One region of the Streptomyces sp. NPDC056144 genome, then DNA from elsewhere that is predicted to be linked to it. Evidence: riboswitches for the same ligand, from Rfam matches in the RefSeq annotation. Region 1 holds a riboswitch; the other holds the start of a gene.
What was found. Region 1 has a riboswitch for glycine ahead of gcvT (glycine cleavage system aminomethyltransferase GcvT). Riboswitches for the same ligand answer to the same signal wherever they lie in the genome.

Region 1 (15,319 bases):
TGGCGCACCCGCAGGAGGAACGCCAGGATTCCCGCCGAACCGTCGCTCCAGCTCGTCGAGACGTCCCCGTACTCGTTGGGGAAGACGACGTGGCCGCCGCGCCGGGATCCTTCGACGAGGACGAGACGGGCCAGTTGCCGGGCCCGCGCCAGGTGGGCGGGATCACCGGTGGCCTCCGCCATGTCGAGGAGGAAGTCGCCGTTGCCCGCCAGGCCGTGGCACTGGGTGACGGGGGCCCGGGAGGCCCGCTCCACGACGGCCCGGGTGGCGCCGACGGCGAGGTCGCGGAAGCGGTCGTCGCCGGTCGCCCGCCACAGCCGGACCAGGAAGGAGCCGATGCCGGCCGAGCCGTGGCACCAGTACGGCGCGGTCGGCACGTCCCCGGCCTGCGCGGGCCACTGCGCCGCGCCGCCGACCATGACGGCCTGCGCCGCCAGGAGCTCGCCCGCCTCCACGGCCAGGCGCCGGTGCTCGGGGTTCTTGGTGATGCCGGCGGCCTCCAGGAGGAAGCAGCCGATGCCGGCGGCGCCGTGGGCGAAGCCCAGGTAGCGCTTCCCGGCCTCCTCGGACACCGCCTCGGCGGGTACGGGCCAGCTCGTCCCGGACGGTTCGCGCCGGGCCGCGGCGGCCAGCCGGTCGGCGGCCTCGGCGACCCGCTCGGCGAAGCGGGGGTCGCCGGTGCGGTGCCAGAAGTGGGCGGCGGCCAGTCCGCCGCCGGCCGCGCCGTGCGTGATGTCGTGGCTCGGCGTCGGCTCCTGGGGCGCGAGGGCGAGGGCCAGGGCGTGGTCGACGAGCGCCCGGTCGCCGACGGCGCGGCCCGCGTCGTACAGCGCCCAGGCCGTGCCGCGGCCCCCGAAGTGCAGGCCGGGACGGGTGGCCGAGGTGTCGGCGCGTGCGGCGATCCAATGACCGGCCGCGGCGATGCGCTCGGGAAGCCGGGGGTCGCCGGTGACCTCGAAGAAGCGGGTGAGGGCGGACAGCACGCCGGCCGCGCCCTGCTGCACGATGCAGGCGTCGGTCTCCCCGGCCTTGACGGAGACGGGCCAGAGGCGCCGGTCGTCCTCGGGCGTCATGGAGTCGAGGAGGTGCTCCACGATCCCGGCCACGGCCTCGTCCAGGGCGCCGGTGTCGCCGTCCGTCGTGGCGGTACGGGCTCCGCCCGGCTCCGTACAGCTCTCGCGGAGCGCGTCCCGGGCCCGCGCGGGGGTCCAGCGGGCGGCGGGGTCGTCCCTCATCAGCCCGAGGATCATCGCGACCAGGCCGTCCGGCAGGTCCAGCGGGGCGGCGCAGGCGGCCAGCCACGCGGCGAGCCGTTCCTCGGCCGGCCGGGCGGCGGGCTTCTCCGCCAGGAGGGCCGGCACCTTGCCGGTGAGGACGAAGCACAGGGTCGCGCCGAGGCTGTAGTAGTCGCCGGTCGGGGAGACGGGCGCGTCCACCAGGCGCTCGGGGGGACTGAAGCCGGGCGTGCCGACGCGGGTCGGGAGGGCCTCGTCCTCGGCGAGGACGGCGAGCTCCAGGTCGATGAGGCGCAGTCCGCCGTCGGGGCGGACCATCACGTTGGCCGGGGTGAAGTCGCGCAGGACGCAGCCCCTGGCGTGGGCGGCCTCGACGAGGTCGATCAGGAGCCGGGCCTGGTCCAGCGCGTCGGCGCGGTACCGGTCGGCGCCCGCGTCGCGGAAGTGCTCGGCGGCCCAGTTCCGCAGCGGGATCCCCGGCACCTTCTCCTGGGCGAGGAACAGGTGGCCGCCGTGCTCGAAGAGGGCGAGCGGCTCCGGCGCGAGCCCGGTGCCCCTGAGCTTCTCCAGGGTGCGGGCCTCGGTGCGCAGCCAGTCGCGGACGTCGTTGCCGTCGGCGTCGGCCTCCACGTGGGGGCGGGTCTCCTTGATGACCACGGGCGCGCCGGTCCCGACGTCGGTGCCCCGGTAGACGCCGCCCTTGTTGGTGTGGCGGATGGCCTCCCGTACCGAGAACCGGCCGCCGAGGAGGACGGGCCCGGGCTTCTTCACCTCGACGGGCACGGCGTGGTCGGGGAAGGGGCTGACCGCCCACTCCGGGGGCGCGTACCGCCCGGTCCGCCTGTCCTCCACCGGCTTGCCGTCGGGGTCCTCGATGTACCAGATCATGAGTCCGTCGGCCGAGAGCCGCTGCCGCCCGACGAACGCGCCGTAGCGGTAGTGCACCAGGCTGCCGGGGGCGTACGGCCGGTCGGAGAGGATGCGGGGCCCGGCGAGGCCGGCGGTCGCCGCGTGGAGGGCCCGCGCGAGGCGGGCCGCGTCGGCGTCGGAGGCGGGGTAGACGGTGAGGAACTTGCCCGAGCTGCCGCGCGGGGTGGCCCGGGTGTTGAGGGCGCCGACCTGTTCCAGGGAGCGGGCGAACTTGAAGGCCGACCCGTCGGGGAGCAGCACTTCGAGGGACTTCAGGAGCACCGTCGGCGCGGAAGCGGAGGTGGCGGAGACGTGCAGCTTCCAGCCCTGCTGGGGGCCGGCCCCGGAGCGCGGTGCCACCCGGCACCAGCTCTCGTTCGACTCGGTCGTCCAGCGCTCGCCCGTCCCCGTGACGCGCAGCGCGCCGCGGAGCAGGGTCTCCAGCTCGGACTCGGTGACTTCGGTCGTCATGCCCATCCCTCTCAACGGGGGGAAACCGCTGAGGTGGAGCGTGCCCCTGGCAGATGGTCATATCAACGGGCGCACGGTCGCATTCACCTGATCCGGCGAGCGCACGGCCTTGTTGTGCCACCTTGTGGCGCGACCGCGCAGAAACGGTGTGCGGCCGCGCACAAGGGAGCGCATTTCGTGAAAACGAGGAAGGCCCTGACCAGCGCCGAAGGTGACAGCGCTGCTCAGGGCCTTCACATGACCGGGACGGGGACTACGTCGGTGTCCGGTCAGCGATCGGTCAGTGTGCGGTCAGCGGTTCTGGAGGGCCTTCACGTTGTCGCCGAAGGACCAGCCCTTCGAGCCGTCCCAGTTGACGGACCACGTCATGAGTCCCTTGAGGGAGCCGCTGAACGCGTTCCACGCCTGGCCGACCTGACTGGGCGCCATGTGGCCGCCGCCCGCGCCGGGCTGCGCCGGCAGGCCGGGCACCTGCTTGTCGTACGGCACCTTGATCGTGGTGCCCTGGATGGTCAGACCGTTGTTGAGGCAGGTGGTCTGGGCGGTGAAGCCCTGCACGGTGCCGGCCTGGTACGAGTCGCCCGAGCAGCCGTACATGCTGCCGTTGTAGTACTGCATGTTGAGCCACCACAGCCGGCCGTTGTCCGCGTACTTCTTGATGATCGGCAGGTACGAGCCCCAGATGGACCCGTAGGTGACGCTGCCGCCGGTGACGTACGCGGTCTCGGGCGCCATCGTCAGGCCGAAGCCCGCCGGCATCTGGGCGAGCACGCCGTCGATGATGCGGATCAGGTTGGACTGGGAGGCGGAGAGGGTGTTGATGTTCCCGCTGCCGGACAGGCCGGTCTCGATGTCGATGTCGATCCCGTCGAAGTTGTACTTCTTGAGGATCGGGACGACCGTCTGCACGAAGCGGTCGGCGACCGTGCTCGACGACAGGTCGATGCCCGCGGTCGCGCCGCCGATGGACATCAGGATCGTGGCGCCCTTGGCCTTGGCCTCGCACATCTCCGCAGGCGTCGCCACCTTCACGCCCGCGTCCATGCCGTCCTGCCACAGGACGGTCCCGTCCGAGAGGATCACCGGGAAGGCGGCGTTGATGACGTTGTAGCCGTGCTGGGCTATCCGGCTGTCGGTGATGGGGATCCAGCCCATGCCGGGGTGGACCCCGTTCGAGGCGCCGTCCCAGTTCTCCCAGTACCCCTGGAGCACCTTGCCGGCCGGCTTGGGCTTCGTGGCGCAGGTGACGTCACCGGGAGGCGTGGTGGGCGGGGTGGTGGGCGGCTGGGTGGTCGGCGGCGCGGTCGTGGGCGGCTGGGTGGTCGGCGGCGCGGTCGTGGGAGGCGCCGTGGTGGGCGGCTGCGTGGTCGGCGGGGTGGTCGTCGGCGGCGTGGTCGTCGGCGGCGTGGTCGGCGTGCCGCCGGGGCCGGTGAGCGACACGTCGTCGGCGAGGTACGCGGGCGTCCCGTACCAGCCGTGCAGGTAGACCGTCACCGACGTGGTGTTCGCGCCGGTGGTGAAGTTGACGCTGAGCTGGCTGTACGAGGAGGAGCCGGGCGTCCAGGTCTGCGGCTCGCTCGCGGCACCGGTGCCGGTGGCGCCGAGGTAGACGTAGCTGCCCTGGACGTAGGCGCTCAGCGTGTACGCCGAGTTGGGCTGCACGCTGACCGTCTGGCTGCACCGGGCGTTGTCCTGGCCGGACGGCGTGCCCTTCAACGCGGACGTGCCGGAGCGCACCGGGCTGCTGACGGCCGCGCCGGATCCTCCGGTGCAGGTCCAGCCGGAAAGGCCGCTCTCGAAGCCGGAGTTGGCCAGCAGGTTGGGGGCGGCGGCGCCGGCCGGGCCGGAACCGGCCAGGGTGACGCCCGCGCCGATGAGGGCGGCGGCGCTCATTCCGGCGAAGGCGCGGGTCAGGACGGTGGAGCGGTGCCGGGCACGGACGGCGGCCGGACGCCCGCCGTCCGCCTCGGGCAGCCTGTGAATACGCCGATGGAACATGCCGTGCTCCATTCTTCGCCGGGGTGGCGGATGCGGTGGGGGCGATCGACGGGAGCGTAGGAGCGACGGTCGGGGCCGTCAATAGGTCTGGACCAAAGCTGGACGGCGGCGCTCCGGGCAGCGAAAAGGCCCCGACCCGCGCGTCCGGGACGAACGCGCTGGTCAGGGCCTTCAGGAAGCCGCCGAGGGCTGCCTCAGCACTCGATGATGTTCACCGCGAGACCGCCGCGCGCGGTCTCCTTGTACTTCACACTCATGTCGGCGCCCGTCTCCTTCATGGTCTTGATGACCTTGTCGAGGGAGACGAGGTGGCTGCCGTCGCCGCGCATGGCCATCTTCGCGGCCGTGACGGCCTTGACCGCCGCCATGCCGTTGCGCTCGATGCAGGGGATCTGGACCAGGCCGCCGACCGGGTCGCAGGTCAGGCCGAGGTTGTGCTCCATGCCGATCTCGGCCGCGTTCTCGACCTGCTCGGGGGTGCCGCCGAGGACCTCGGCCAGGGCGCCGGCCGCCATCGAGCAGGCGGAGCCGACCTCGCCCTGGCAGCCGACCTCGGCGCCGGAGATCGAGGCGTTCTCCTTGAAGAGCATGCCGACCGCGCCGGCCGCGAGCATGAAGCGGACGATGCCGTCCTCGTCGGCGCCGGGCACGAAGTTCATGTAGTAGTGCAGGACGGCGGGGATGATGCCGGCCGCGCCGTTCGTCGGGGCGGTGACCACCCGGCCGCCGGCCGCGTTCTCCTCGTTCACGGCCATCGCGTAGAGGGTGATCCACTCCATCGCGAGCGCCGCCGGGTCGCCCTCGGAGCGCAGCTTGCGGGCCGTGTTCGCGGCGCGGCGGCGGACCTTCAGGCCGCCGGGCAGGATGCCCTCGCGGGACATGCCGCGCGAGACGCAGGCCTGCATGACGCGCCAGATCTCCAGGAGACCGGCGCGGATCTCGTCCTCGGTGCGCCAGGCCTTCTCGTTCTCCAGCATGAGCGAGGAGATCGACAGGCCGGTCTCCTTCGTCAGGCGGAGCAGCTCGTCACCGGTGCGGAAGGGGTACTTCAGGGCGGTGTCGTCGGGGACGATCGGGTTCTCGCCGGCCACCGCGTCCTCGTCCACGACGAAGCCGCCGCCGACGGAGTAGTACGTCTTCTCCAGGACCAGCGCGCCCTCGGCGTCGTACGCGAAGACCGTCATGCCGTTGGCGTGGTACGGGAGCGCCTTGCGGCGGTGCAGGATCAGGTCGTCGTCGAAGGCGAACGGGATCTCGTGCATCCCGAGCAGGTTGATCCGGCCCGAGGACTTGATCCGCTCGAACTCCTCGTCGGCGGTCTCCACGTTCACCGTACGGGGCGAGTTCCCCTCCAGGCCGAGGAGGACGGCCTTCGGGGTGCCGTGCCCGTGGCCGGTCGCGCCGAGGGAACCGTACAGCTCCGCTCGTATCGCCGCCGTGTGGGCGAGCAGGCCCTCGTTCTTGAGCCGGCGGGCGAACATCCGGGCCGCGCGCATGGGGCCCACCGTGTGGGAGCTCGACGGACCGATGCCGATCGAGAACAGGTCGAAGACCGAGATGGCCACGGGAGGACTCCTTGTGGGGGCTAGACGCCGTTGTCTGCCGGGGTGGTGCAGAAAAAGCGGAAGGGCTGGGCACGAGCAGGGGCACCGCGCTCACTGTCCAGTGTGCGCGGTGCCCCGGAGCTTCGTACGACTGAAAGCGTACGAAACGATTACAGACCGGGGTACAGCGGGTGCTTGTCGGCCAGCGCCGTCACCCGGGCCTTGAGGGACTCGGCCTTGGCCTCGTCGAAGCCGGGCTTCAGGGTCTCCGCGATGATGTCGGCGACCTCGGTGAAGTCCTCGGCCTGGAAACCGCGGGTCGCGAGCGCCGGCGTACCGATGCGCAGACCCGAGGTGACCATCGGCGGGCGCGGGTCGTTCGGAACGGCGTTCCGGTTGACCGTGATGCCCACCTCGTGGAGGCGGTCCTCGGCCTGCTGGCCGTCGAGCTCGGAGTTGCGCAGGTCGACGAGGACCAGGTGCACGTCCGTGCCGCCGGACAGGACGGAGACACCGTGGGCGGTGACGTCGTCCTGGACCAGGCGCTCGGCCAGCGCGCGGGCGCCGTCCAGGGTGCGCTGCTGGCGCTCCTTGAACTCCTCCGAGGCCGCGACCTTGAAGGAGACGGCCTTGGCCGCGATCACGTGCTCCAGCGGGCCGCCCTGGAAACCGGGGAAGACCGAGGAGTTCAGCTTCTTCGCGAATTCCTTCTTCGCGAGGATGATGCCGCCGCGCGGGCCGCCGAGCGTCTTGTGCGTGGTGGAGGTCACCACGTCCGCGTACTCGACCGGGTTCGGGTGCAGACCCGCCGCGACCAGGCCGGCGAAGTGGGCCATGTCGACCCACAGGTACGCCTCGACCTCGTCGGCGATCCGGCGGAACTCCGCGAAGTCCAGCTGGCGCGGGTAGGCGGACCAGCCCGCGATGATGACCTTCGGGCGGTGCTCCTTGGCGAGGCGCTCGACCTCGGCCATGTCGACCAGGCCGGCCTCGTCCACGTGGTACGCGACCACGTTGAACTGCTTGCCCGAGAAGTTCAGGCGCATGCCGTGGGTCAGGTGACCGCCGTGCGCCAGGTCGAGACCCAGGATCGTGTCGCCCGGCTGGGCGATCGCGAAGAGGGCGGCCTGGTTCGCGGAGGCGCCGGAGTGCGGCTGGACGTTGGCGTACTCGGCGCCGAACAGGTCCTTGATCCGGTCGATCGCGATCTGCTCGGCCACGTCGACGTGCTCACAGCCGCCGTAGTAGCGGCGGCCCGGGTAGCCCTCGGCGTACTTGTTGGTGAGGACGGAGCCCTGGGCCTCCATGACCGCGACCGGAGCGAAGTTCTCCGAGGCGATCATCTCGAGGGTGGACTGCTGACGGCGGAGCTCGGCGTCGACGGCGGCGGCGACGTCGGGGTCCAGCTCGTGGAGAGGGGTGTTCAGAAGCGACATGAATCGATCCCTAGGGGGTCTCGGTTAGCCGGCGGTGAAGGCGGTGTACTCGTCGGCGGAGAGCAGGTCCTTCGGCTCCTCCGTCAGGCGCACCTTGAACAGCCAGCCGCCCTCGAACGGGGCGGTGTTCACCAGCGCCGGGTCGTCGACGACGTCCTGGTTCGCCTCGACGACCTCACCGGTCACGGGGGAGTACAGCTCGCTGACCGACTTGGTCGACTCCAGCTCGCCGCACTCCTCGCCGGCGGTCACGGTGGCGCCGACCTCGGGGAGCTGGACGTACACGATGTCGCCGAGCGCGTTCGCCGCGTGCTCGGTGATGCCGACGGTCGCGACGCCGTCAACGGCGTCCGTCAGCCACTCGTGCTCCTTGCTGTAACGAAGCTGCTGGGGGTTGCTCATGACCTGATTCTCCTGGATCGAGGGAGTACTGATGAACGGAGGTCTCGCGGGGTGAGACCGGAGTAAGACGATTACGTCACTTCTGGCGCTTGTAGAACGGCAGCGCCACGACCTCGTAGGGCTCGTGGGTGCCGCGGATGTCCACGCCCACACCGGCGGTGCCGGGGGCCGCGAGCGCCGCGTCGACGTACGCGATGGCGATCGGCTTGCCGAGGGTCGGGGACGGGGCGCCCGAGGTGATCTCGCCGACGACCTCGCCGCCGGAGACCACGGAGAAACCGGCGCGCGGGACGCGGCGGCCCTCGGCGATCAGGCCGACCAGCTTGCGCGGCGGGGCGGTCTCGGCGCGCTCGGCCGCGGCCTCCAGGGCCTTGCGGCCGACGAAGTCGCCGGGCTTCTCGAACTTCACGACACGGCCGAGACCGGCGTCGAAGGGGGTGAGGGCGGTGGTCAGCTCGTGGCCGTACAGCGGCATGCCCGCCTCCAGGCGGAGCGTGTCGCGGCAGGACAGGCCGCAGGGGATCAGGCCGACCGGGGCGCCCGCCTCGGTGAGGGCCTTCCAGACGCCCTCGGCGTGCTCGGGCTTGAGGAAGAGCTCGAAGCCGTCCTCGCCGGTGTAGCCGGTACGGGCGATCAGCGCGGGGACACCGGCGACCGTGCCGGGCAGGCCGGCGTAGTACTTCAGGCCGTCCAGGTCGGCGTCGGTGAGCTGCTTGAGGATGCCGGGGGCCTCCGGGCCCTGGACGGCGATCAGGGCGTACGCGTCGCGGTCGTCGCGGACCTCGGCGTCGAAGCCGCCGGCGCGGGCGCCCAGGGCGTCCAGGACGACCTGGGCGTTGGAGGCGTTGGCGACGACCATGTACTCCGTCTCGCCGAGGCGGTAGACGATCAGGTCGTCGAGGATGCCGCCGTCCTCCTGGCAGATCATCGTGTAGCGCGCGCGGCCGTTGCCCACCGTGGAGATGTTGCCGACGAGCGCGTAGTCGAGCAGGTCGACGGCCCCCGGGCCGGTGACCGTGATCTCACCCATGTGCGAGAGGTCGAAGAGACCGGCCTTCGTGCGGACGGCGACGTGCTCGTCCCGCTCGCTCGTGTAGCGCAGCGGCATGTCCCAGCCCGCGAAGTCGGTCATGGTCGCGCCCAGCGAACGATGCAGGGCATCGAGGGCGGTCAGACGGGGGGCAGTGCTCATGGGGTGGCTCCCGGGTCCCAAGGGCGTGATCGGTGACGAAAACACATGACGGGCGAGGACGTCCTCCCCATCTGTCATGGAACCTGAGAGGTTCACCGAAGGCATCTCGTGACCGAGACGTTCGGCTTGCACCTTGGGTGGGGACACGGCAGGGTGTCCCGCTTTTCAGATCTGCCTCATCCACGCGGTACGGGGCCTGAGAGATTCAAGGGAGGGTCTTGCTCCTTCGGCGTCCGGACCCCTGAGACGGTCCGGAACTCTCCCGCGCGGATTCGAGCGGCCGGTATGCGGTTGTGTGCGGCGCTGTGCGCGCCTGGCGCGGACATCATTGCACGCGTGCTCCGCGCGGCACATCACTTGTATCTCATTACCGTCTCTTTACACTTCGTGGGCAAGGGTCTTGTCAGGCCCGGCAGGGGGAGCAGCGATGAGGATCCAGCACACCGGCGCGGTCGCCCAGCACAGCGGCGCGTACGCGCCGGGAACCGGCATACCGGACCAGCGTGCCCGCGCCAGGACCGCGCGCGGGACCCGCCGCGGGGCCCGCGTCCTGCGGGACCTGCGCGAGCGCGGCGGCCGCGGTCCCCGCGCCCTCAGCTTCCAGGAGGGCGACCTCGTGGTCGTCTCCGGGCTGCCCGGGAGCGGCAAGTCCACCCTGATGCGGCGGGCCGCCGACGGCCGGGGCGTCGACTCCCAGGACGCCCGCGAGCGCTGGGAGGCCGGGCTGCCCCGCGCGCTGCGCTTCCTGCCGTACGGGATCTACCGGCCGCTCGTCCGGGTCGCGCACTACGCGGGGCTGCGCAGGGCCCTGCGCTCCGGCGCGAGCCTGGTCGTGCACGACTGCGGCACCCAGTCCTGGGTGCGCGGCTGGCTCGCCCGCGAGGCGCGCCGCCGGGGGACCGCCCTGCACCTGGTCCTGCTCGACGTGACGCCGGACACGGCCCGCGACGGGCAGCGGTCCCGGGGCCGGGGCGTCTCGGCCTACGCCTTCGCCCGGCACCGCCGGGCCGTCGGGCGGCTCCTGCGCGCCGCCGAGGCGGGCGGGCCGCCGGCGGGCTGCGCCTCGGTGACCCTGCTCGACCGGGACGCCGCCGACACCCTGCGGAAGATCGGCTTCCGGCCGGCGGCCTGAGGGGGCGGCCCGAGGGGCCTGCCTGAGGGGCCTGCCTGAGGTGCCGGTCTGAGGGGCCGGTCTGAGGGGCCGGTCCGAGGGGCCGGCCCCCGGTTTTGGCCATGCCGGCACCGGAGCGGCGTTAGGGTGCTGCGGGGCGCCCCGGGAGGGCGCGCCCGCGCGACACAGGGGAAAGCAGGAACCGTGGACATGACGTGGCCGGGCAACGAGCTCGAAGAGGTCCTCGCCGCATCCCTCGGCAACCCCGGCGCGGGCGGCCGGCTCGTCGAGGTGCTGGGCCGCAGCCCCGTCTGGGTGCCCCTGCCCAACGGCGGCGGCCCCGACAGCACCTCCCTCGACCTGCCGACGATGGAGATCGAGGGCGCGGCCTTCGTCCCCGTCTTCAGCTCCGAGCAGCAGTTCCACGCCTGCGTCGGCACCCACATGTCGTACACCGTCGCCCCCGCCCGCGACTTCGCCCGCGGTCTGCCCCCGCAGCTCGGCATCGCCGTGAACCCCGGCGGCACCGTCGGCGTCCCGCTGCCCCCGCCGGCCGTCGCCGAGCTCTGCCGCGTCGGCCGCACCGCGCTCGACGGGCCGGCCTCCGGCGGCCGCGTCCGGCTCTTCGAGCCCGACTGGCAGGACGACCCGGTCGACTTCCTCGCCGCCGCCTCCGCCGAGTTCGAGGCCACCGGTGTGGTCGCCACCGCCCGCCGCGCCCTCGCGAGCGTCGAGGGCACCGAACCGGCCCTCTTCGTCGGCGTCCAGCTCCTCCGCCCCGACGCCGACCGCTCCGCGCCCCTCGACGCCCTCGGCCGCGCCCTCGGCCGGGTCGAGGTCGCCTGGCCGGTCAACCTCATCCTCCTCGACATGGCGCACGACCCGGTCGGAGACTGGATGACGGAGCGGGTCCGCCCCTTCTACCGGCACGCCGCCGGCTGAGTCTCCCCCTCCGTCTAATCTGAACCGCATCTGCACTGCATCCGAGCATCCGGGCATCCGCGCCGGGCCGTACGAGGAAGAGGGGCGGGACCCCAGGTGAGCGCGTCAGGCACCGCTGCGACCGGACACGTCGAGCACATGCTGCGCCAGGTGGCACCCGGACGCTACGACGCGTACGAGCAACTGCTCCACGCCCTCGCCGACGGCGAGCTCCTCATGCTGCTCTGGCAGGGCACGGCCGGCTCCTCCGAGGCTCAGTACGGGAACATGGAGGTCGAGGGCTTCGGGTACGCGCCCTGCGTCACCTCCGCCCAGGAGCTCGCCGCCTCCGGCTGGAACCGCGCCCACGAGCTCGTCACCGGCCGCGAGATCGCCCGCGCGCTCTACCCCGACCGCTGGGGCATCTGGCTCAATCCGCACGCCCCCGGCGGCGGTGTCGGCATCCCCTGGGCCGACCTGCGGCGCATCGCCACCGGTCTGGACCGGATGCCCGCGGGACCGCTCCGGGTGAGCGAACCCGCCCTGGAGATCCCGCAGTTCTACGCCCTGCTCACGCAGAACGCGCACCGCACCCCGGCCGTCAGGTCGCTGCGCCGCGGCTGGGTGCAGCCGGCGCTCGGCTCCCCGTACCTCGCCATCGGTCTCGACCTGTACGACACCTCCGCGGCGGCCGTCGACACGGTCCGCGCGATGATGCGCCAGTCGATCTCCGCCGTACCCGACGGGCTGCCCGTCTCGACGGTCTCGCTCTCCGACGCGTACGACCCCGTCGCCCTCTGGCTCGGCGCCCACGCGCGCCCCTTCTACGACCGCGACGCGCACGGCGGACGCGGCTCAGCCGCCCCGGGGGCCGCTCAGGGAGCCGTCCCGGGATACGGGTACCCGCCCCCGGCCTCGTCCGGATACTGAGACGACCCTCGTCCCACTCCTCGTCCCTCGCGCCTCCGGAGTCCGCTCCGGAGGCTTTCGTTCGCCCCAATAGAGCACGTCGAAACACCAGTTGGGCGACATGTCCGATTGGGGCGAAGAGGGCCCGAGATGGTCCGCTCACGTGATCACGACGTCCGTATAACGGAAGTCGCAGCACCGCATCACGTTTGAGCAAACATTCCTCGTCAGGGCTGGCGGGTGATCGCGGACGCGTTGAAGACTCCCCGGAACACCGGGCGTTCGGGTCCTTTCGAACCGAATCCCCAGCAGGTTGTTCCACCGAGCCGCTACCCGCGGCGGGCAAGGGCCGGCTACCGGCGGCCGAGAGGGGTCCTCACCACGATGACGGCACCACTGCACGAGACGAGTGCGGGCGAGTCGACCGCCACCGTCGTCGGCGCGCCCGACGCTTCCGGCGCGCCCGGCACGTTGGACACCCCCGGCACCAAGGCCATCCAGGGCCGTTCGCCCTGGCAGATCGCCTGGACTCGCCTCAAGCGCGACAAACTCGCCCTCGCCGGCGCCTTCGTCGTCTTCTTCCTGATCCTCGTCGCGGTCCTCGCGCCGGTCATCGTCGGCTTCCTCGGCCACCCGCCGGACGAGTTCCACGAGGACCAGATCGACCCGCTGTTCGGCACGCCGATCGGGTCGTGGGGCGGCATCAGCTCCGACTTCCTCCTCGGCGTCGAGCCGGTCAACGGCCGCGACGTCTTCAGCCGCATCGTCTACGGTGCGCGGATCTCGCTCCTCGTGGCCTTCCTGGCGGCGCTCTTCGCGGTCGTCCTCGGCACGATCCTCGGCATCGTCGCGGGCTACTTCGGCGGCTGGATCGACGCGGCGCTCAGCCGGGTCATGGACGTCATGCTGGCCTTCCCCCAGCTGCTCTTCACGATCGCCCTGGTCTCCGTCCTGCCGAACTCCTTCCTCGGACTCGACGGTTCGGGCGTCCGCATCGCCGCCCTGGTGCTCGTGATCGGCTTCTTCGGCTGGCCGTACGTCGGGCGCATCGTCCGGGGCCAGACGCTCTCGCTGCGCAACCGCGAGTACGTGGAGGCCGCCCAGAGCCTCGGCGCCGGCCGCCTCTACATCCTCCGCAAGGAGCTGCTGCCGAACCTGATCGCTCCCATCACGGTCTACGCGACCCTGATGATCCCGACCAACATCCTCACCGAAGCCGCGCTCAGCTTCCTCGGCGCGGGTGTGAAGCCTCCCACCGCTTCCTGGGGGCAGATGCTGTCGAAGGCCGTCAACACCTATGAATCGGACCCCCTGTTCATGGTGATCCCCGGCCTCGCGATCTTCATCACCGTCCTGGCGTTCAACCTCTTCGGCGACGGCGTGCGTGACGCGCTCGACCCGAAGGGCTCCCGCTGACCGTTCGCCGACGACCCGCACGACCCGCCCCTGCCGCTGGCGACAGGAGGCACATCCCCAAATCGGCGGACCGCCCTCGACGGCCGCCACTATCCCGGAGGTTGCTGGACCCATGCTGAAGAGCTCTCAGCGCAGAATCGCCGCGGGCGCGCTGCTCGCCGCGGCCGTCATGGTCGTCACCACCGCGTGCGGCGGCGACACCGGCAGCAAGGGCAACGGCGAGAACAAGGGCAACGGGGGACTCGCCTTCAACGGCGGCGTCAACAAGGTCCTGAACGCCTCCGACAAGAAGGGCGGCGAGCTGAAGTTCATCGGCTCGCAGGAGGCCGACTCGTGGGACCCGCAGCGCGGTTACTACGGCTTCGTGTGGGACTTCGCCCGCTACTACACCCGTCAGCTCGTGACCTACAAGGCCGAGCCGGGCGCCGCCTCCACCGAGCTCGTCGCCGACCTCGCCACCGACACCGGCAAGGTCTCGGCCGACGGCCTCACCTACACCTTCACGCTGAAGGACGGGGTGACCTGGGAGGACGGCAAGCCGATCACCTCCAAGGACATCAAGTACGGCATCGAGCGCATCTGGGCCCAGGACGTCATCTCCGGCGGCCCGATCTACCTCCAGCAGGTCCTCGACCCGAAGACCGAGTACAAGGGCCCGTACAAGGACACCACCCCGGACAAGCTCGGCCTGAAGGCGATCGAGACCCCGGACGACAAGACCATCATCTTCAAGCTGCCGGTCGCCAACGGCGACTTCCTGCAGATGCTGGCCATGCCCGCCGCCACCCCGGTCCGCCAGGACAAGGACACGGGCGCCAAGTACGGCCTCAAGCCGTTCTCCGCGGGCCCGTACAAGTGGGCCTCGTACACGCCGAACAAGTCCATCAAGCTCGTCCGCAACGACAAGTGGGACGCGAAGACGGACACCGTCCGCAAGGCCCTCCCGGACAGCGTCTCCGTCACGTTCACCACGAACTCCGACGACATGGACAACCGTCTCGTCGAGGGCGAGTACGACCTCGACCTCAACGCCACGGGCATCGGCGCCGCCGCTCGCCAGAAGGTGCTCCAGCAGCACAAGAACAACGTGGACAACCCGCAGACGGGCTTCATCCGCTACGCGGCCTTCCCGCAGACGGTCACGCCGAACATCGAGTGCCGCAAGGCCATGATCTACGCGGCCGACTCCAAGTCCCTCCAGACCGCCCGTGGCGGCCCGCAGGCCGGTGGCGACATCGCCACCAACATGCTGCCCCCGGCGATCAAGGGTTCGGACCCGAAGGCCGACGTGTACGGCAAGCTCGCCGGCAAGCCGGACACCGCGAAGGCCAAGGAGGCCCTCGCCAAGTGCGGCAAGCCGAACGGCTTCAAGACCACGATCGCGGTCCGCAACAACAAGCCGATCGAGATCGCGACCGCCGAGTCCCTCCAGCAGTCGCTGAAGGCCGTCGGCATCGACGCCCAGATCGACCAGTTCGACGGCGCCCAGACCTCCGGCATCATCGGTTCGCCGAAGACGGTCAAGGAGAAGGGCTACGGCATCATCATCATGGGCTGGGGCGCCGACTTCCCGACCGGCCAGGGCTTCCTCCAGCCGCTCGTCGACGGCCGCTTCATCCTCCAGTCCGGCAACAACAACTTCTCCGAGCTGAACGACAAGGCCGTCAACGGTCTGTTCGACCAGGCGCTGAAGGAGACGGACCCGGAGAAGGCCGGCGAGCTCTACAAGCAGATCAACCAGAAGGTCACGGAGGCCGCGGTCTACCTGCCCTTCA
Region 2 (15,319 bases), on a different contig from region 1:
GTCAGCGCGGAGGCACGGATCGAGGCGCCGGCCGGAAAGGTCTGGGAGCGCCTCACGGACTTCTCCTCGTACGGGGAGTGGAGCGCCACGCACACCAGCTTCCCGAACGGCGGCCCGGAAACCCTGGAGGCGGGCGCCACCTTCACCGAGAACATGAAGATGATGGGCTTCCCGGCGGAGGTGCTCTGGACCATCGAGGAGCTGGAGACCGGGCGGACCCTCGCCATCCGGGGCAAGGGCCCGATGGGCGTGATCGTCGGCACGCGCTACTCGCTGGCGGCGGACGGCAAGGCGACGACGATGCGGATCGACGGCGAGTTCACCGGTGCGGCGGTCTCGCTGATGGCGGGCAAGCTCAAGGACTCGGCGACGGCGGCGCTGACGGAGTCGCTCCGCAAGCTCGCGGGCCTGGTGGCCTGACCGCGGACACACGAGAGGGCCCCGCGACACGACGTCGCGGGGCCCTCTCCTCACATCCCGGCCTCAGTCGACCTCAGTCCTCGTCGGCCAGAATCAGATAGAGCTTCTTCCGGGCGTCGTTGATCACGCCCACGGCCTTCTGCCGCTGTTCGGCGGTGCCGGTCTTCCAGACCTGCCCGAACGCCTCCATCAGACCGAAGCCGGCCTGCCGGATCTCGTTCACGGCCTCCCAGTCGACCCCGCGCCCGGCCTCCTCCCACGGAGCGTCGGGCCCTTCCTCGGCCTCGGCGCGCCCGGCGTCGGTGAGCGTGAACAGCTTCTTGCCGCCCTCGCTCGCGCTGGTGATCAGCCCCTCGTCCTCCAGCATCTGGAGGGTCGGGTAGACCGAACCGGGGCTGGGCTTCCAGGCCCCGTCGCTCCGCTCGCCGATCTCGCGGATCATCTCGTAACCGTGCATGGGGCGGTCCTTCAGCAGCGCCAGGATCGACGCGCGCACGTCACCGCGCCGCGCCCTTCCCCGGCCGCCACCGCGCCCGCGCCCGCCGAATCCCGGCCCGAAGGGCCCGGGTCCGAACCCACCGGGCCCGAACGGCCCGAACGCCCGCCGCCCCTCGAATCCCCCACGAGGTCCGGGGCCGCAGGCCCCCCGCCCGGCTCCGTGTCCGTTTCCGTACTCGTGTCCATGTGAACGCATCGCAACGCTCCTCTCTCGAAAGTCATCGTCGAACTGTCGCGATGCCTCAACGATATATCGGAACTGTTCGGTGAGCAAACAAGCGAGCCAAAGGCGCGTCTACGATCACCCCCATGACCGAGGGCCGGGCAAGGCCGCCGCCCTCACGTCCGACGACCGGAGCCCGCCGTGCACGTCAGATGCCTGCGCATCACCCATCCCGCCGCCGACGTCCCCGTCGCCGCGTACGACGGTGTCCGTGTCGGAGGCGTCTACCCGGTCCTGGAACTCGTCGCCCACGACATCGACTGCCAGATCCGCGTCCTCGGGCCGAGCACCCCCGACCCCGGTCTGCTGTGGGACGCCGCCGACTTCGAGACGGTCGACGCACGCGTACCGCCCGGCTGGACCCTGGTCATCGCCGACGGCCGCACCCGCCTCGCCGACGCCGACTGGCAACACCCGGACTTCTGGGCCGACTTCCACCGCGGCGATCCGCAGGCCCTGGCCGCGTACGCGCGCGTGAAGCGCGAACTCCTGGGCGCCGCCCCCGACGAGGCCTGACGTCCGCCCGCACCACGGCCGATACAGGGGTGCGAAGATCCCGCCATGATCGACAACCGCGCCGCCGTCCCCGAGTACACCCAGCTCACCACCCCCGAGGCGGCGACCGACGCCCTCGTCGCGGCCCTCGCCGCGTGCTGGACGGAGGTCAGCGACGCGGGCGGTGCGGCAGGCTTCCCCTTCCCGCCCGTCGACCCGGCCGAGGTGACCGCCGCCGTCGACCGCATCGTGACGAGCCTCGACCCGGCGAGCAGCCGCCTGGTCCTGGCGACCCTCGACGGCGCCCTCGTCGGCTGGCTGCATCTGCGCCGCGACCCGTTCCGGCTCGTCGCGCACTGGGGCAGCGTCCACCACGTCCAGACCAGGCTCCGGGCCCGCGGGCTCGGCATCGGAGCCGGCCTGATGCACCAGGCCCGGACCATCGCCCGCGACGAGATGGGCCTCGAACAGCTGCGCCTCGCCGCGCGCGGCGGCATCGGTCTGGAGGACTTCTACGGCCGCCTCGGCTGGCAGGAGATCGGCCGCTGGCCCGGAGCGCTCCGCCTGACCGCCGAGGACGACCGCGACGAGATCCTCATGCTCCTCACGCCCCTCTGACCCCGCCCCGCCCCACCGCATCCCCGCGTCCCGGAGAACGGAGCGGTCCAGCGATCCGCGATTGGCCTTGTTCCCTCTTCTCCCCCGCCTTGTACGGTCGTCCCCATGCGGATCCGAATCGTCGACGCCTTCACCGACCAGCCCTTTTCCGGAAACCCGGCGGGCGTCCTCCTCCTCGACTCCTTCCCCGACGACACCTGGCTCCGGAAGGTCGCGGCGGAGGTGAACCTCTCCGAGACGGCCTTCGCCCACCCCCTCCCGGCGGGTGGCGAGGCGGACTGGGCCCTGCGCTGGTTCACCCCCACGACCGAGGTCGACATGTGCGGCCACGCGACCCTCGCCACGGCCCACGTCCTGCACACCACGGGCACGGCGACCGGAACCGTCCGCTTCGCGACCCGGTCCGGCGTCCTCGGCGCCACGGCCGAGGCGGACGGCACGATCACGATGGACTTCCCGACCTCCTCCCTCACCCCCGTCCCCGTCCCCGAGGGCCTGGAGCAGGCGCTCGGCGCCGAGGTCCTCGCGGTCCACGACACGGCCGCCCACATCGGCGACCTCGTCGTCGAGCTCCGCGACGAGGCCACGATCCGCGCCCTCACCCCGGACATCGCGGCCCTCGCGACGCTCTCCTCCCGCGGGGTCATCACCACCGCGCCCGCCGAGAACCCCTCCCGCGGCTACGACTTCGCCTCCCGCTGCTTCTTCCCGGCCGTCGGCATCGCCGAGGACCCGGTCACCGGCAGCGCCCACACGGCCCTCGCCCCGTACTGGTCGGCCCGTTTCGGCCGCGACGACCTCACCGGCTTCCAGGGAGGCGCCCGCACCGGCCTCGTCCGGACCCGCCTGCGCGGCGAGCGCACCCTGCTGTCGGGCCGCGCGGTGACGGTCATCGAGGGCGACCTGCACGCCTGACGAGAAAACGACGGGCGAAAGCGGTGAGGGCGTACGGCACCAGCCGTACGCCCTCACCCGTCTCCCTGCCCCGCCCCCGTCAGCCGGTGGGCAGCCACCCCACCTTCCCCGCCAGCAGCCCGTACCCCACAAAGGCCACGATGTCGAGCAGCGCATGAGCCACCACCAGCGGCCCGACCCTCCCCCAGCGCCGGTACAGCAGGACGAAGACGACCCCCATCACCACGTTGCCGACGAACCCGCCGATCCCCTGGTAGAGGTGGTACGAGCCGCGCAGCACCGAACTCGCCACGAGCGCCGCCATCGGCGTCCACCCCAACTGCCCCAGCCTGCGGAGCAGATACCCGACGACGATGACCTCCTCCAGTACGGAGTTCTGGATCGCCGACAGGATCAGGACGGGGTACTTCCACCACACGTCCGGGAGCGACTCCGGCACGACGGTCAGGTTGAACCCGGACGCCCGCGCCGCCAGGTAGAACGCGAGCCCGGCGCTCCCGATGCCGGCCGCGACCAGCGCGCCACGCCCCAGGTCCGGCCAGGGCCGGGTCCGGTCGAAGCCGATGGCCCGCATCCCGGCGCCCTCGCGCAGCAGGAGGTGGGCGACGAGGACGACCGGCACGAGCGCCGAGGCGATACCGAAGAGCTGCCACGTCAGGTCGAGCCACGGCCGCCCGGGCGCGTACGAGCCGTTGAGCGTCGCCGCCTGCTCCTTCAGCGACCCCGGCTTCGTCAGGGAACCGATGAAGCTGATGAGCGAGGAGACCCCGCTCGCGCCCAACGACAGCGCGAGCACGATCAGCGTCTCGGAACGCAGCACCTTGCGCGGCAGGCCGCCCGGGGGCAGGGAAGCGTCCCTCACGTCTTGCTCCGACACCACACCTGTCTCCACTTCCCCGTCGCGGACCCATGCCGACTACCTGGACATGATCACCCATACGACGAGGAAACGAGCGGGCGAGGACCCGACCGCCCCGGCGCCCGTCAGTCGATCCCCACCGGCCACAGGTGTACCGGCTCCCCCTCCTCCATCAGCGTCCGGTACCGCCGCGTCGTCGCCGCGAGCGCCGCCTCCCGGCTCAGCCCCGCCTCCAGCGCCTTGTGGAAGGTGTCCGCCTGCCAGGACGCGCCGTTCACCCGCCGCAGGCAGCGCTGCTCGATCACCCCGAGGTAGAAGTCCCGGTCCGCCGGCTCGATGTGCCAGGCGTCGAGCCCGGCCGCGGCGAGCGGCAGCAGTTCGTCGAGGACGAGTCGTACGGCCGGCACGGTCGCGATCCCGCCCGCGCGCCCGGCCCGTGGCCAGCGCAGCTCCGCCTCGATGCCGTACCGGCAGGCCGTGTCGAAGTTGGCCTCGGCGTCCTCGAAGGCCATCCGCTTCCACACCGGCCGGGGGTCGTCGGCGAGCGAGCGCACGAGCCCGTAGTAGAAGGCGGCGTTGGCGATCACGTCGGTGACGGTCGGCCCGGCCGGCAGGACGCGGTTCTCGACCCGCAGGTGCGGGACGCCGTCGACCCACCCGTACACCGGCCGGTTCCAGCGGTAGACCGTGCCGTTGTGCAGCACGAGCTCCTGGAGCTTCGGCACTCCGCCCTGGTCCAGGACGAGGAGAGGGTCCTCCTCGTCGCAGATCGGCAGCAGGGCGGGGAAGTAGCGGAGGTTCTCCTCGAAGAGGTCGTACACCGAGTCCACCCACCGCTCCCCGAACCAGGTGCGCGGTCTGACCCCTTGGGACTGGAGCTCGGGCGGGCGGGTGTCGGTGGCCTGCATGAAGAGCGGGGGCCGGGACTCGCGCCAGACCTCGCGGCCGAAGACGAAGGGGGCGTTGGCGCCGAGCGCGATCTGTACGCCGGAGACCGCCTGGGCGGCGTTCCAGACGGCGGGGAACCGGGCCGGGGTCACCTGCAGGTGGAGCTGGACGGAGGTGCAGGCGGCCTCGGGCACGATCGACGCCGAGGTGCACAGGAGGCGTTCGACGCCGTGGATGTCGAGGGTGAAGTCCTCGCCCCTGGCGGTGAGGATCTCGTCGTTGAGCAGCGTGTAGCGGTCGGCGACGGAGAGGTTCTCCAGGACGAGGTCGCTCTCGGCGAGCGTGGGGAGTATGCCGATCATGACGACGCTCGCGTCGAGCTCACGGGCCTTGCGGTCGGCGTATCCGATTCCGGTGCCGATCTCCTCGGCGAGCCGGTCGAATACCCGCCCGTCGAGCTCGTGCGGGGCGATGTTCACTTCCAGGTTGAACATTCCCAGTTCCGTCTGGAAATCGGAGCTGGCGATCCTTTCCAGAACCGGAGCGTTGAGCATCCTGGGCAGCCCGTCGGGACCGGTGAGATTGAGTTCGATCTCCAGTCCCATGAGATTCCGGGGCCGGTCGAACCTCTTCTCCGCCAGGAGCCTCGCGAGTCCCGCGAGACACTGCTGGAGCTTTCTCCGGTACTGCTGCCGGTCGGACGGGTCGAACCCGGCAGCATCGACCTTCTCCCCCATCGAAGCGTCCCTCCCACGGTGGACGGCCGCACCGACGGCCGCACGTCTCGGACCATGATGCCCACCCGGCTGATCCACAACGCCTGCGAATCCGGCCCGCCGGAAGATAGGCTGAAGGAAGCCCCTCACGGCAGATGCCGAAGGCATGACACCGCCGACATATACCAATGTCGTATTACCCCTTGACAGGGGATCGGAATTCAGCCGTCCGGCACGGCGAGGAATACCCAGGTGACAGAGCTGCGGTCGCGATGATTCCCGGTGAACGAACCTGGGAATAAGGCTTGTTGGCGCCTTGTCAGAAATATCGGAGCCGTCTAGCGGAAACACCGCGTGAACACGTGTCGTATAAACTCCGCGGACGAGGCAGAGTGTCGGTGCCCGGCATGCACCCATGTCCCCATGGCCCCGCTCTGACCGCGCCGCTGACAGCGCCGTCGTACATGCCCACGCATCACCGTGTCTCCTGAGTGAGAGGCGACCCACCATGCTCCGACCCACCCCGGCCCCCGCGCCTGCCCTCCGCAGCGTCCTCGCGGCCCTCGGCTCACCGACCGCCGTCCGCGAGGCACGAACGCCCGCCCTGCGGGCCGCGCAGGGACCACTGAGCCCCGAACTCCCGCTTCCCGTGCACGTCCTCGGCGTCACGGGAGCTCCGGGACGGGCACCGCGCACCCGCCTCGCCGGCTGGCGCTTCCTGATCCGCAGCGGCGACCGGGCCATCGCCGCCGCGGACACCATGCTCACCCCGGACGGCTGGACCTTCTCCCACTTCTTCGAGGGGCCGTACGTCACCGCGACGGAACGGGCCCTGGCCCAGGCCGAGGCGCTGCCCACCCCGTACCAGCCCCGGCTCCTCTCCGTACCGGAGCTCTACATGCTGACGCTCTGGCTGCACGCCGAACCGGAGGCCGACGGCACCACCGTCGCCCCGGCCACGGCCGATCTCCTCGTCCCCCTGGCTCCCGCCCCGCCGGGAATCGCGGCCCACCGGCCCTACCAGGTGGCCGATCTCCTGCCCGTGCTCAGTACGCGTCTCGCGCCGCCGCCCCTCCTGGGCTCCGCGGCGCCCGCCTGATCCATCGCTCCGGCACCCCAGACCGCGCCCCGCGGCCCGACCGGGTCACGGGGCGCACTGTTGTCCGAAAATCGCGCCCGAACGCACCACCCGAACACCCCTCCCGTACGGACTAGCCCGCTCGGGCCACCCCGAACCACCCGAAGAGACGGTGCAGTTGGCGCGAACCGCCCCTGGGGGTGATGCGTCTTCCCCGAAGAGGACGAGCTGACGCGAAATACCTGCGGAAGTCCGTCCAGGGGGCAAGACTGGGACCGGAACCCAACCGACCGACGGGGGCGGCGATGAGCGCGAAGAGCCGCAGGACATCCACCACGACGCAGCGAAAGAACCCACCCATGTGCCAGCACCAGCCTGCCTGTCCCACCGCCGACTCCGCCGACCGGGAGGCGGCCCGACTGATGGCACACCACCCGGAACAGGGCTGGAGCCTGCTGTGCAACGGCGTCCTGCTCTTCGAGGACACCGGTGAACTGCTGCCGGACGGGCAGATCATCGCCCCGCACCGGCCGCTGACGGCGGGCCAGGTGACGACCGCCGCCTGAGGCGGACAAGGCCGAGGGCCCGGCCCGGAGGAGTTCCTCCGGGCCGGGCCCTCGGTTCATGCTCAGTGGTCGTACTCGTCCATGGGCGGGCAGGAGCAGACCAGGTTCCGGTCGCCGAAGGCGCCGTCGATGCGGCGGACCGGCGGCCAGTACTTGTCGGCGGCCGAGACGCCGGCCGGGAAGACGGCCTCGTCACGGGTGTACGCGTGGTTCCACTCGCCGCCCAGCGACGCCGCGGTGTGCGGGGCGTTGTGCAGCGGGTTGTCCTCGGCGGGCCACTCGCCGGAGGCGACCTTCTCGATCTCGCCGCGGATCGCGATCATCGTGTCGCAGAAGCGGTCGAGCTCGGTGAGGTCCTCGGACTCGGTCGGCTCGATCATCAGCGTGCCGGCGACCGGGAAGGACATCGTCGGGGCGTGGAAGCCGTAGTCGATGAGGCGCTTCGCGATGTCGTCGACCGTGACGCCCGTCTCCTTCGAGAGGGGACGGAGGTCCACGATGCACTCGTGGGCGACCAGACCGGCCGGGCCGGTGTAGAGCACCGGGAAGTGCGGCTCCAGGCGCTTGGCGATGTAGTTCGCCGCGAGCACGGCCACCTGCGTGGCGCGCTTGAGGCCCTCGCCGCCCATCAGGCGGACGTACGACCACGAGATCGGCAGGATGCCGGCGGAGCCCCACGGGGCGGCCGAGATCGGGCCGACGCCCGTCTCCGGACCCGCGGTGGGCTGGAGCGGGTGGTTCGGGAGGTACGGGGCGAGGTGCGACCGCACGCCGACCGGGCCGACGCCGGGGCCGCCGCCGCCGTGCGGGATGCAGAAGGTCTTGTGCAGGTTCAGGTGCGAGACGTCGCCGCCGAACTTGCCCGGCTTGGCGAGACCGACGAGCGCGTTGAGGTTGGCGCCGTCGACGTACACCTGGCCGCCGGCCTCGTGGACCTCGGCGCAGATGTCGGCGACGTGCTCCTCGAAGACGCCGTGCGTCGACGGGTAGGTGATCATCAGCACGGACAGCTCGTCGCGGTACTGCTCGATCTTGGCGCGCAGGTCCGCGACGTCGACCTCGCCGTCGTCGGCGGTCTTGACGACGACGACCTTCATGCCGGCCATGACCGCGGAGGCGGCGTTGGTGCCGTGCGCGGAGGACGGGATGAGGCAGACGGTGCGCTGGAGGTCGCCGTTGGCGCGGTGGTAGGCGCGGACGGCCAGCAGACCGGCCAGCTCGCCCTGCGAACCGGCGTTCGGCTGGATCGACACCTTGTCGTAGCCGGTGACCTCGGCGAGACGCTCCTCCAGCTCGGTGATGAGCGTGAGGTAGCCCTGCGCCTGCTCGACCGGGGCGAAGGGGTGGATCTGGCCGAACTCGGGCCAGGTCACCGGCTCCATCTCGGTGGTCGCGTTCAGCTTCATGGTGCAGGAGCCGAGCGGGATCATGCCGCGGTCGAGCGCGTAGTCGCGGTCCGCGAGCCTGCGCAGGTAGCGCAGCATCGAGGTCTCGGAGCGGTGCGCGTGGAAGACCGGGTGGGTCAGGTACGCGTCGGAGCGCAGCAGACCCGACGGCAGGGTCTCCTCGACGGAGGCGTCGAGCGCCTCGACGTCGGCCGTGACGCCGAAGGCGCCCCAGACGGCGGCGAGCTGCTCGCGGCCGGTGGTCTCGTCACAGGAGATCGAGACGAGGTCGGCGTCGACGCGGTAGAGGTTCACGCCGGCCGCGCGGGCGGCGGCGACGGCCTCGTCGGCCTTGCCGGGAACGCGGACGGTGAGGGTGTCGAAGTACGAGCCGTGCACGACCTCGACGCCGCCGGCGGTCAGACCCGCGGCGAGGATCGCGGCGTACCGGTGGGTGCGCTGGGCGATCTGCTTCAGGCCGTCCGGGCCGTGGTAGACGGCGTACATGCCGGCCATGACGGCGAGGAGCACCTGGGCGGTGCAGATGTTGCTGGTGGCCTTCTCGCGGCGGATGTGCTGCTCGCGGGTCTGGAGGGCCAGGCGGTAGGCGCGGTTGCCGTCGGCGTCGACGGAGACGCCGACGAGGCGGCCCGGCAGGGAGCGGGCGTGCTTGTCCTGGACGGCCATGTAGCCGGCGTGCGGACCGCCGAAGCCCATCGGGACACCGAAGCGCTGGGTGGTGCCGACGGCGATGTCCGCGCCCAGCTCGCCGGGCGAGGTGAGCAGGGTCAGCGCGAGGAGGTCGGCGGCGACGGTGACGATCGCGCCGAGCTCGTGGGCGGCGTCGATCAGCGGCTTGATGTCGCGGACGGCACCGGAGGCACCCGGGTACTGGAGCAGGACGCCGAAGACGCCGCGCTCGGCCACCTCGGCGGGGATGCCCTCGCTCAGGTCGGCGACGACGACCTCGACACCGGTCGGCTCGGCGCGGGTCTCGATGACGGCGATCGTCTGGGGCAGGGCGTCGGCGTCGACGAGGAAGACGCCGTTCTTGACCTTGCCGACGCGCCGGGACAGGGCCATGGCCTCGGCGGCGGCGGTGCCCTCGTCGAGGAGGGAGGCACCGGAGGTGGGCAGACCGGTCAGGTCGGCGACCATGGTCTGGAAGTTGAGGAGCGCCTCGAGGCGGCCCTGCGAGATCTCCGGCTGGTACGGCGTGTAGGCCGTGTACCAGGCGGGGTTCTCCATCACGTTGCGGAGGATGACCGGCGGCGTGAAGGTGCCGTAGTAGCCGAGGCCGATCATCGGGGCGAGGACCTGGTTGCGGTCGGCGAGCGTGCGCAGCTCGGCGAGCACCTCGGCCTCGGTGCGGGCGGCGGGCAGGCCCAGCGCCTCGGCGTTCTTGATCACGTCCGGCACCGCGGCGGCGGTGAGCTCGTCGAGCGAGCCGAAGCCGACCTGAGCGAGCATCTTGGCCCGCGCCTCGGCGTCGGGCCCGATGTGCCGCTGCTCGAACGGGATGCCCTGCTCGAGCTCGGAGAGCGGAATGCGGTTGGCGGTCATGTACGGAGGCCTCCTGGTCGTCACGACCTGCGAGGGGCACCACGGCGCGGGTACCCGGACGGCCTCCCCCTCTGTCATCTCAACCTGAGAGTTTCACCGGCACGCCTCGCGGCACGCCGGCTTTCACCGTCGGTGAGAGCGCGTGCCGTCGGACACCGCTCTGCTTTCCAGAGTGACCTCGTCCGCGCGGTACAGGGGCCTGAGAGATTCCGGGGAGGATTTGCTCCTTCGGCGCCCACCGGAAGGTTTCTCCGGGGGACTCTCCCGCACAGGGTCGACAGCCACAGCCAGCCTACCAGCGAGGTTGCGGGCTCTATCGCTCAAGTGGCCGACATCCCAGTTGTGCACTTTCGTAGGGGTGTAGAGCAGTTGCGACCAGTTGGAGGGACCGTGCAGACCGACATCGATCCGCGCAGCCTGATCGGCCGCAAGGCGTTCGACCGGAACGGAAACAAGATCGGAACCGTGGACGAGGTGTACCTGGACGACGCGACTGGGGTCCCCGAATGGGCCGCGCTCCGCACGGGCCTGTTCAGCCGGGACGCCTTCGTCCCGCTGGAACCGAGCGACCTGCTCGAGGACGGCCTGCACATCCCGTACGAGCGCGCCCTGATCAAGGACGCCCCCGACTTCGGCGTGGGCCGCCACCTCTCCCCCGCCCAGGAGCTCCAGCTCTACCGCCACTACAGACTCGACCTGCCCGCGGAGCCCCAGGACGCCCCGGACACCGACTTCGGCCGTCTCGCGGGCCAGGAGGGCCCCTGACGGCACGCCTCCGGCGCCGTCGCACGACCGCCGCCGGAGAACCCCCGCTCGCCCGCCCACCACCAGGCCCCTCGCGGGCGGTACGAGGGAAACCCCAGCCGACTTCCCTGACCGACGGCTGGGGCCCCGCCGCGCCGTGACGGCCTGCCTCCGCCGATCTCCACCCATCTCCGCCCGTCCCGGCCCATCTCCTGCCGAATCCGGCTATCTCCGCACCAGAGGTATCGGCTCCGACGGTTCGAGCTCCGGGTCGTCCACCGAGAAGGTCCGCACCCGCCCCGGCACGGTCCACGGCTCCTCGAACCGCACGGTGACCCGCCCGACCCCGCTCCCCTGGACCCACCCGGGCCCGTACTCGGCATGCCGTACGTCGAGCCCGGGCGCCCAGCGCCGCTCCACGGCCTCCGGAGCGGCCTCGGGCCCCTCGGCCCCGGGAAGCGCCCCCGCGTCCCCCACGGCCTCTCCAGCGGCCGTCACGCCCGTCCCTGCGGCCTCCGCGGCCTCTGCCGCCTCCGCCGCCTCGGCCTGGGCGAACAGATCCTCCTGCGTGTAGTCCGCGAGCCCGCTGACGCCCACCCCGAGCAGCCGTACGCCTCCGGTCGTGTCCACCGCCTCCAGGAGCCGCCCCGCGGCCTCCCGCACCACCATCGGGTCGTCCGTCGGCCCGCGCAGCGTCTCGGACCGGGTCAGCGTCGAGAAGTCGAACCGCCGCACCTTCAGCACGATCGTCCGCCCCGAGTGCCCCGAGGACCTCAGCCGCCCCACGCACCGCTCGGCGAGCCGCTCCACCTCGACCCTGATGCGCACCCGGTCGTGCAGGTCCACGTCGAAGGTGTCCTCCACCGACACCGACTTCGCGTCCCGCTCGGCCACCACGGCCCGGTCGTCGTACCCCTGCGCCATCCGGAACAGCGACCCCCCGTGCGCCCGCCCCAGGAGCCGTACGAGCTCGTCCTCGCCGGCCTCGACGAGATCGGTCACCGTGGTCATCCCGGCCCGGCGCAGGTGCTCGCCGGTCGCGGGCCCGACCCCGGGCAGGATCCGCACGGACCGCGGCCCGAGCAGCTCCCGCTCCGTGCCCGGCTCGATCAGCACCAGCCCGTCCGGCTTGGCCTCCTCGGAGGCGATCTTCGCGATCATCTTCGACCCGGCGAGCCCGACCGAACCGGTCAGCCCGGTCGTCGCCAGGATGTCGGCCCGCAGCCGCTCGCCGACGGCCCGCGCGCTCGCGCTGTCCTCGGCGACGCCCCCGGCCTCCAGGTCCACGAAGGCCTCGTCGAGGCTGAGCGGCTCCACGAGCGGCGACAGCCGCCCGAGCAGCTCCATGACCTGCTCGCTGATGGCCCGGTAGAACGCGAACCTGGGCACGAGATACGCGGCGTTCGGCGCGAGCCGCCGCGCCTGCCCTGTCGGCATCGCCGAGTGGACCCCGAGCCGCCGCGCCTCGTACGAGGACGTGGCGACCACCCCACGCGGCCCGAGCCCGCCGACGACCACGGGCTTTCCGCGCAGGCTGGGCTTCGCCGCCTGCTCGGCGGCGGCGAAGAACGCATCCATGTCGAGATGCAGGATCGTGGGCACGGCTCTCACAGCTCTGATGCTGCCCCATGCCACTGACAACGGGGAGACGCCGCCTCCGACAACGCCGGAACGCGGCCTCGGACGGCCTCAGACGGCCTTGTCGCGCCGCCGCCTGGCCAGCTCGTCACCCGGGTTGTGCCCGACGAGCGTCTCGCCCGTGTCGACACGCTCCCCGTGCAGCTGGGACAGCGCGGCCTCCACGTCCCGCCAGACCACGCCGACGGCGATCCCGAAGACGCCCTGGCCGCCCTGGAGCAGCGAGACGACCTCGTCGGGCGAGGAGCACTCGTAGACCGTCGCCCCGTCGCTCATCAGCGTCATCCGCTCCAGATCGCGGAAGCCCCGGGCCCGCAGGTGCTGCACGGCCGCCCGGATGTTCTGCAGCGCCACCCCGGTGTCGAGGAAGCGCTTGACGATCTTCAGGACCACGACGTCGCGGAAGCTGTAGAGACGCTGGGTCCCGGACCCGTACGCGGGCCGCACACTCGGCTCGACCAGCCCGGTGCGCGCCCAGTAGTCCAGCTGGCGGTAGGTGATGCCGGCCGCCGCGCACGCGGTCGGCCCGCGGTACCCGATCTCGTCGGCCGACGGACTCGTACTCGCATCGCTGCCGAAGTCGCCCACACTGCCGTGAAGCGGATACGGCCCCGACTCCGCGGACACGTGTCCGACCGAGCTCCCTGCCGTACCGTCCGCGCTGCTCATCACGCCGACCCTCCGTCCTTGACCTGCCCACACGAAGGTAGGCAGTCACTCGGGGTGCGTCAACGATCGCCACACTCGGCACGCCGAGTGATAATCACCCTGAGAGTGGTTTCCCGTGTCTCTCTGCGGGGAAAGGCTACTCGAATGCGCTGACAACGCCCGAGTTCAGGCCACGCGATCAGGCCACGCGCCTCACTGGCTGTTGGTCCCGAAGTCCTCCGGTGAGATCTGGTCGAGGAACTCGCGGAACTTCTCCACCTCGTCCTCCTGCTCGTCCGGGATCGCGATGCCGGCGTCGTCAAGGACACCGTCGCTGCCGTAGATCGGCGTCCCCGTCCGCAGCGCCAGCGCTATCGCGTCCGAGGGCCGGGCACTCACCTCGACACCGCTGGCGAAGACCAGCTCGGCGTAGAAGACCCCGTCCCGCAGATCCGTGATCCGGACCTCGGTCAGCTCCTGGCCCACGGCCTCCAGCACGTCCTTGAAAAGGTCGTGCGTCAGCGGACGCGGCGGGGCCACGCCCTGCTGCGCGAAGGCGATCGCGGTCGCCTCACCCGGTCCGATCCAGATGGGGAGGTACCGATCGCCTCCCACTTCTCGCAGGAGCACGATCGGCTGGTTGGAGGGCATTTCCACCCGGACACCCACAACGTCGAGCTCGTTCACACAGCAACCCTAGGACGTGCCCGACCGGTTTGGATAGTCGGGCCCGTCCGAGATCACTGGAGTCGGATGCCCAGAGCCGACTGCACGAACGCCGCGTGCAGCCGCACCGACAGCTCGGCGAGCTCCTTCGCGGTGGCCTCCGCATGGGCTCTGGTCTGCGGATTACGGTGCCGGCGCAGCGGAGCGACCATCTGCTCGAGCAGCGCCGCCTCCCGGTCGGCCGCCGCCTTCACGCCCCGGAGATGACGAGGTTCGAGACCGAATCTCCCCAGATCCGCGACAAGTCTGGCGACCGTGACCGCCTCCGCGTCGTAGCCGCCGCCCCGCTCCTCGGAGATCAGACCGAACGACTCCCACTCGGCGAGCTCGACCTCCGTCACCTCGGCGGCGGCGAGCAGCTCGGCCCGCCCGACCCGCGCGGCGGTGGGACGCTCCCCCTCCGCTTCCCAGGGGCCTTCGGCGATCTCCCGCCGCCCGGGGGCGGGCAGCTTGATCTGCTCACCCCGGGCCAGGGCGTCCAAGTGCTCACGAATGACCTTCAGCGGAAGGTAGTGGTCCCGCTGCATCCGCAGGATCTGAGCGAGCCGCTCCACGTCCTGCGGGCTGAACTTCCGGTACCCGGAGGCCGTACGACGGGGCTCGACGAGCCCCTCGGCCTCCAGGAACCGGATCTTCGAGATCGTCACTTCGGGAAACTCGTCGCGCAACTGGCTCAGCACCGTGCCGATGCTGACCAGCCGTTCGCCCGCGGTGACGGTGCCGGTTCCGGCACCGCCCGTCGGTGTTCGCAGCATGGACCTTCCCTGAAGTCTTCTCGGTGGCGTCACACGCCCCGCTGGCTCGAGTAGAAGACCAGCCGGTACTTGCCGATCTGCACCTCGTCACCGTTGGACAGAACGACCGAGTCGATCGCCTCACGGTTGACGTACGTGCCGTTGAGGCTGCCGACATCGGCGACGGTGAACCGACCGTCCTGTCCCCGCCGGAACTCGACATGCCGCCGGGAGACGGTGAAGTCGTCCAGGAAGATGTCGCTCTGCGGGTGACGGCCGGCCGTCGTCAGCTCTCCGTCGAGGAGGAACCGGCTGCCGGAGTTCGGCCCCCGGCGCACCACGAGGAGCGCGGACCCCAGAGGCAGCGCCTCCACGGCCGCCATCGCCTCGGGCGACAGGGACGGAAGCGCCGTCTGACCGGTGATCTCCGCCTCGTACGCCTCAAGGCCCGAGATGGAGATCGTCGACGTCGTCTCGGACGCCCGCTCGGCGATCCCGCCCCGCAGCGGCGTACCGCACTGGGAGCAGAAACGGCTGTCGGCCGCGTTGCGGTGACCGCACCTCGTACACACCGGCATGGACGCGTCCTCCTGCCGCGGCATCCC

Region 2: it holds a riboswitch for glycine, as region 1 does, so the genes downstream of both, gcvP (aminomethyl-transferring glycine dehydrogenase) here and gcvT (glycine cleavage system aminomethyltransferase GcvT) in region 1, are expected to answer to the same signal.

What each region holds. Positions count from the first base shown of each region.
Region 1 is NZ_JBHJVF010000003.1:465,856-481,174, forward strand. Features, by position in the region: gene lanL (class IV lanthionine synthetase LanL) at 1-2,615, opposite strand, end outside; gene ACFC0Z_RS12975 (chitinase) at 2,907-3,827, opposite strand; partial or broken gene ACFC0Z_RS12980 (carbohydrate binding domain-containing protein) at 4,098-4,625, opposite strand; gene ACFC0Z_RS12985 (L-serine ammonia-lyase) at 4,808-6,178, opposite strand; gene glyA (serine hydroxymethyltransferase) at 6,328-7,593, opposite strand; gene gcvH (glycine cleavage system protein GcvH) at 7,618-7,995, opposite strand; gene gcvT (glycine cleavage system aminomethyltransferase GcvT) at 8,072-9,187, opposite strand; glycine riboswitch at 9,363-9,462, opposite strand; gene ACFC0Z_RS13005 (AAA family ATPase) at 9,615-10,319, shown strand; gene ACFC0Z_RS13010 (enhanced serine sensitivity protein SseB) at 10,509-11,240, shown strand; gene ACFC0Z_RS13015 (enhanced serine sensitivity protein SseB C-terminal domain-containing protein) at 11,337-12,149, shown strand; gene ACFC0Z_RS13020 (ABC transporter permease) at 12,513-13,544, shown strand; gene ACFC0Z_RS13025 (ABC transporter substrate-binding protein) at 13,657-15,319, shown strand, end outside.
Region 2 is NZ_JBHJVF010000012.1:186,275-201,593, forward strand. Features, by position in the region: gene ACFC0Z_RS29230 (SRPBCC family protein) at 1-420, shown strand, start outside; gene ACFC0Z_RS29235 (PadR family transcriptional regulator) at 494-1,114, opposite strand; gene ACFC0Z_RS29240 (hypothetical protein) at 1,283-1,657, shown strand; gene ACFC0Z_RS29245 (GNAT family N-acetyltransferase) at 1,703-2,254, shown strand; gene ACFC0Z_RS29250 (PhzF family phenazine biosynthesis protein) at 2,360-3,169, shown strand; gene ACFC0Z_RS29255 (CPBP family intramembrane glutamic endopeptidase) at 3,249-4,031, opposite strand; gene ACFC0Z_RS29260 (glutamate--cysteine ligase) at 4,154-5,653, opposite strand; gene ACFC0Z_RS29265 (hypothetical protein) at 6,141-6,731, shown strand; gene ACFC0Z_RS29270 (DUF5999 family protein) at 7,070-7,276, shown strand; gene gcvP (aminomethyl-transferring glycine dehydrogenase) at 7,339-10,224, opposite strand; glycine riboswitch at 10,402-10,501, opposite strand; gene ACFC0Z_RS29280 (PRC-barrel domain-containing protein) at 10,615-10,989, shown strand; gene ACFC0Z_RS29285 (DNA polymerase IV) at 11,194-12,579, opposite strand; gene ACFC0Z_RS29290 (MerR family transcriptional regulator) at 12,658-13,275, opposite strand; gene ACFC0Z_RS29295 (bifunctional nuclease family protein) at 13,468-13,941, opposite strand; gene ACFC0Z_RS29300 (MerR family transcriptional regulator) at 13,995-14,735, opposite strand; gene ACFC0Z_RS29305 (FHA domain-containing protein) at 14,765-15,292, opposite strand.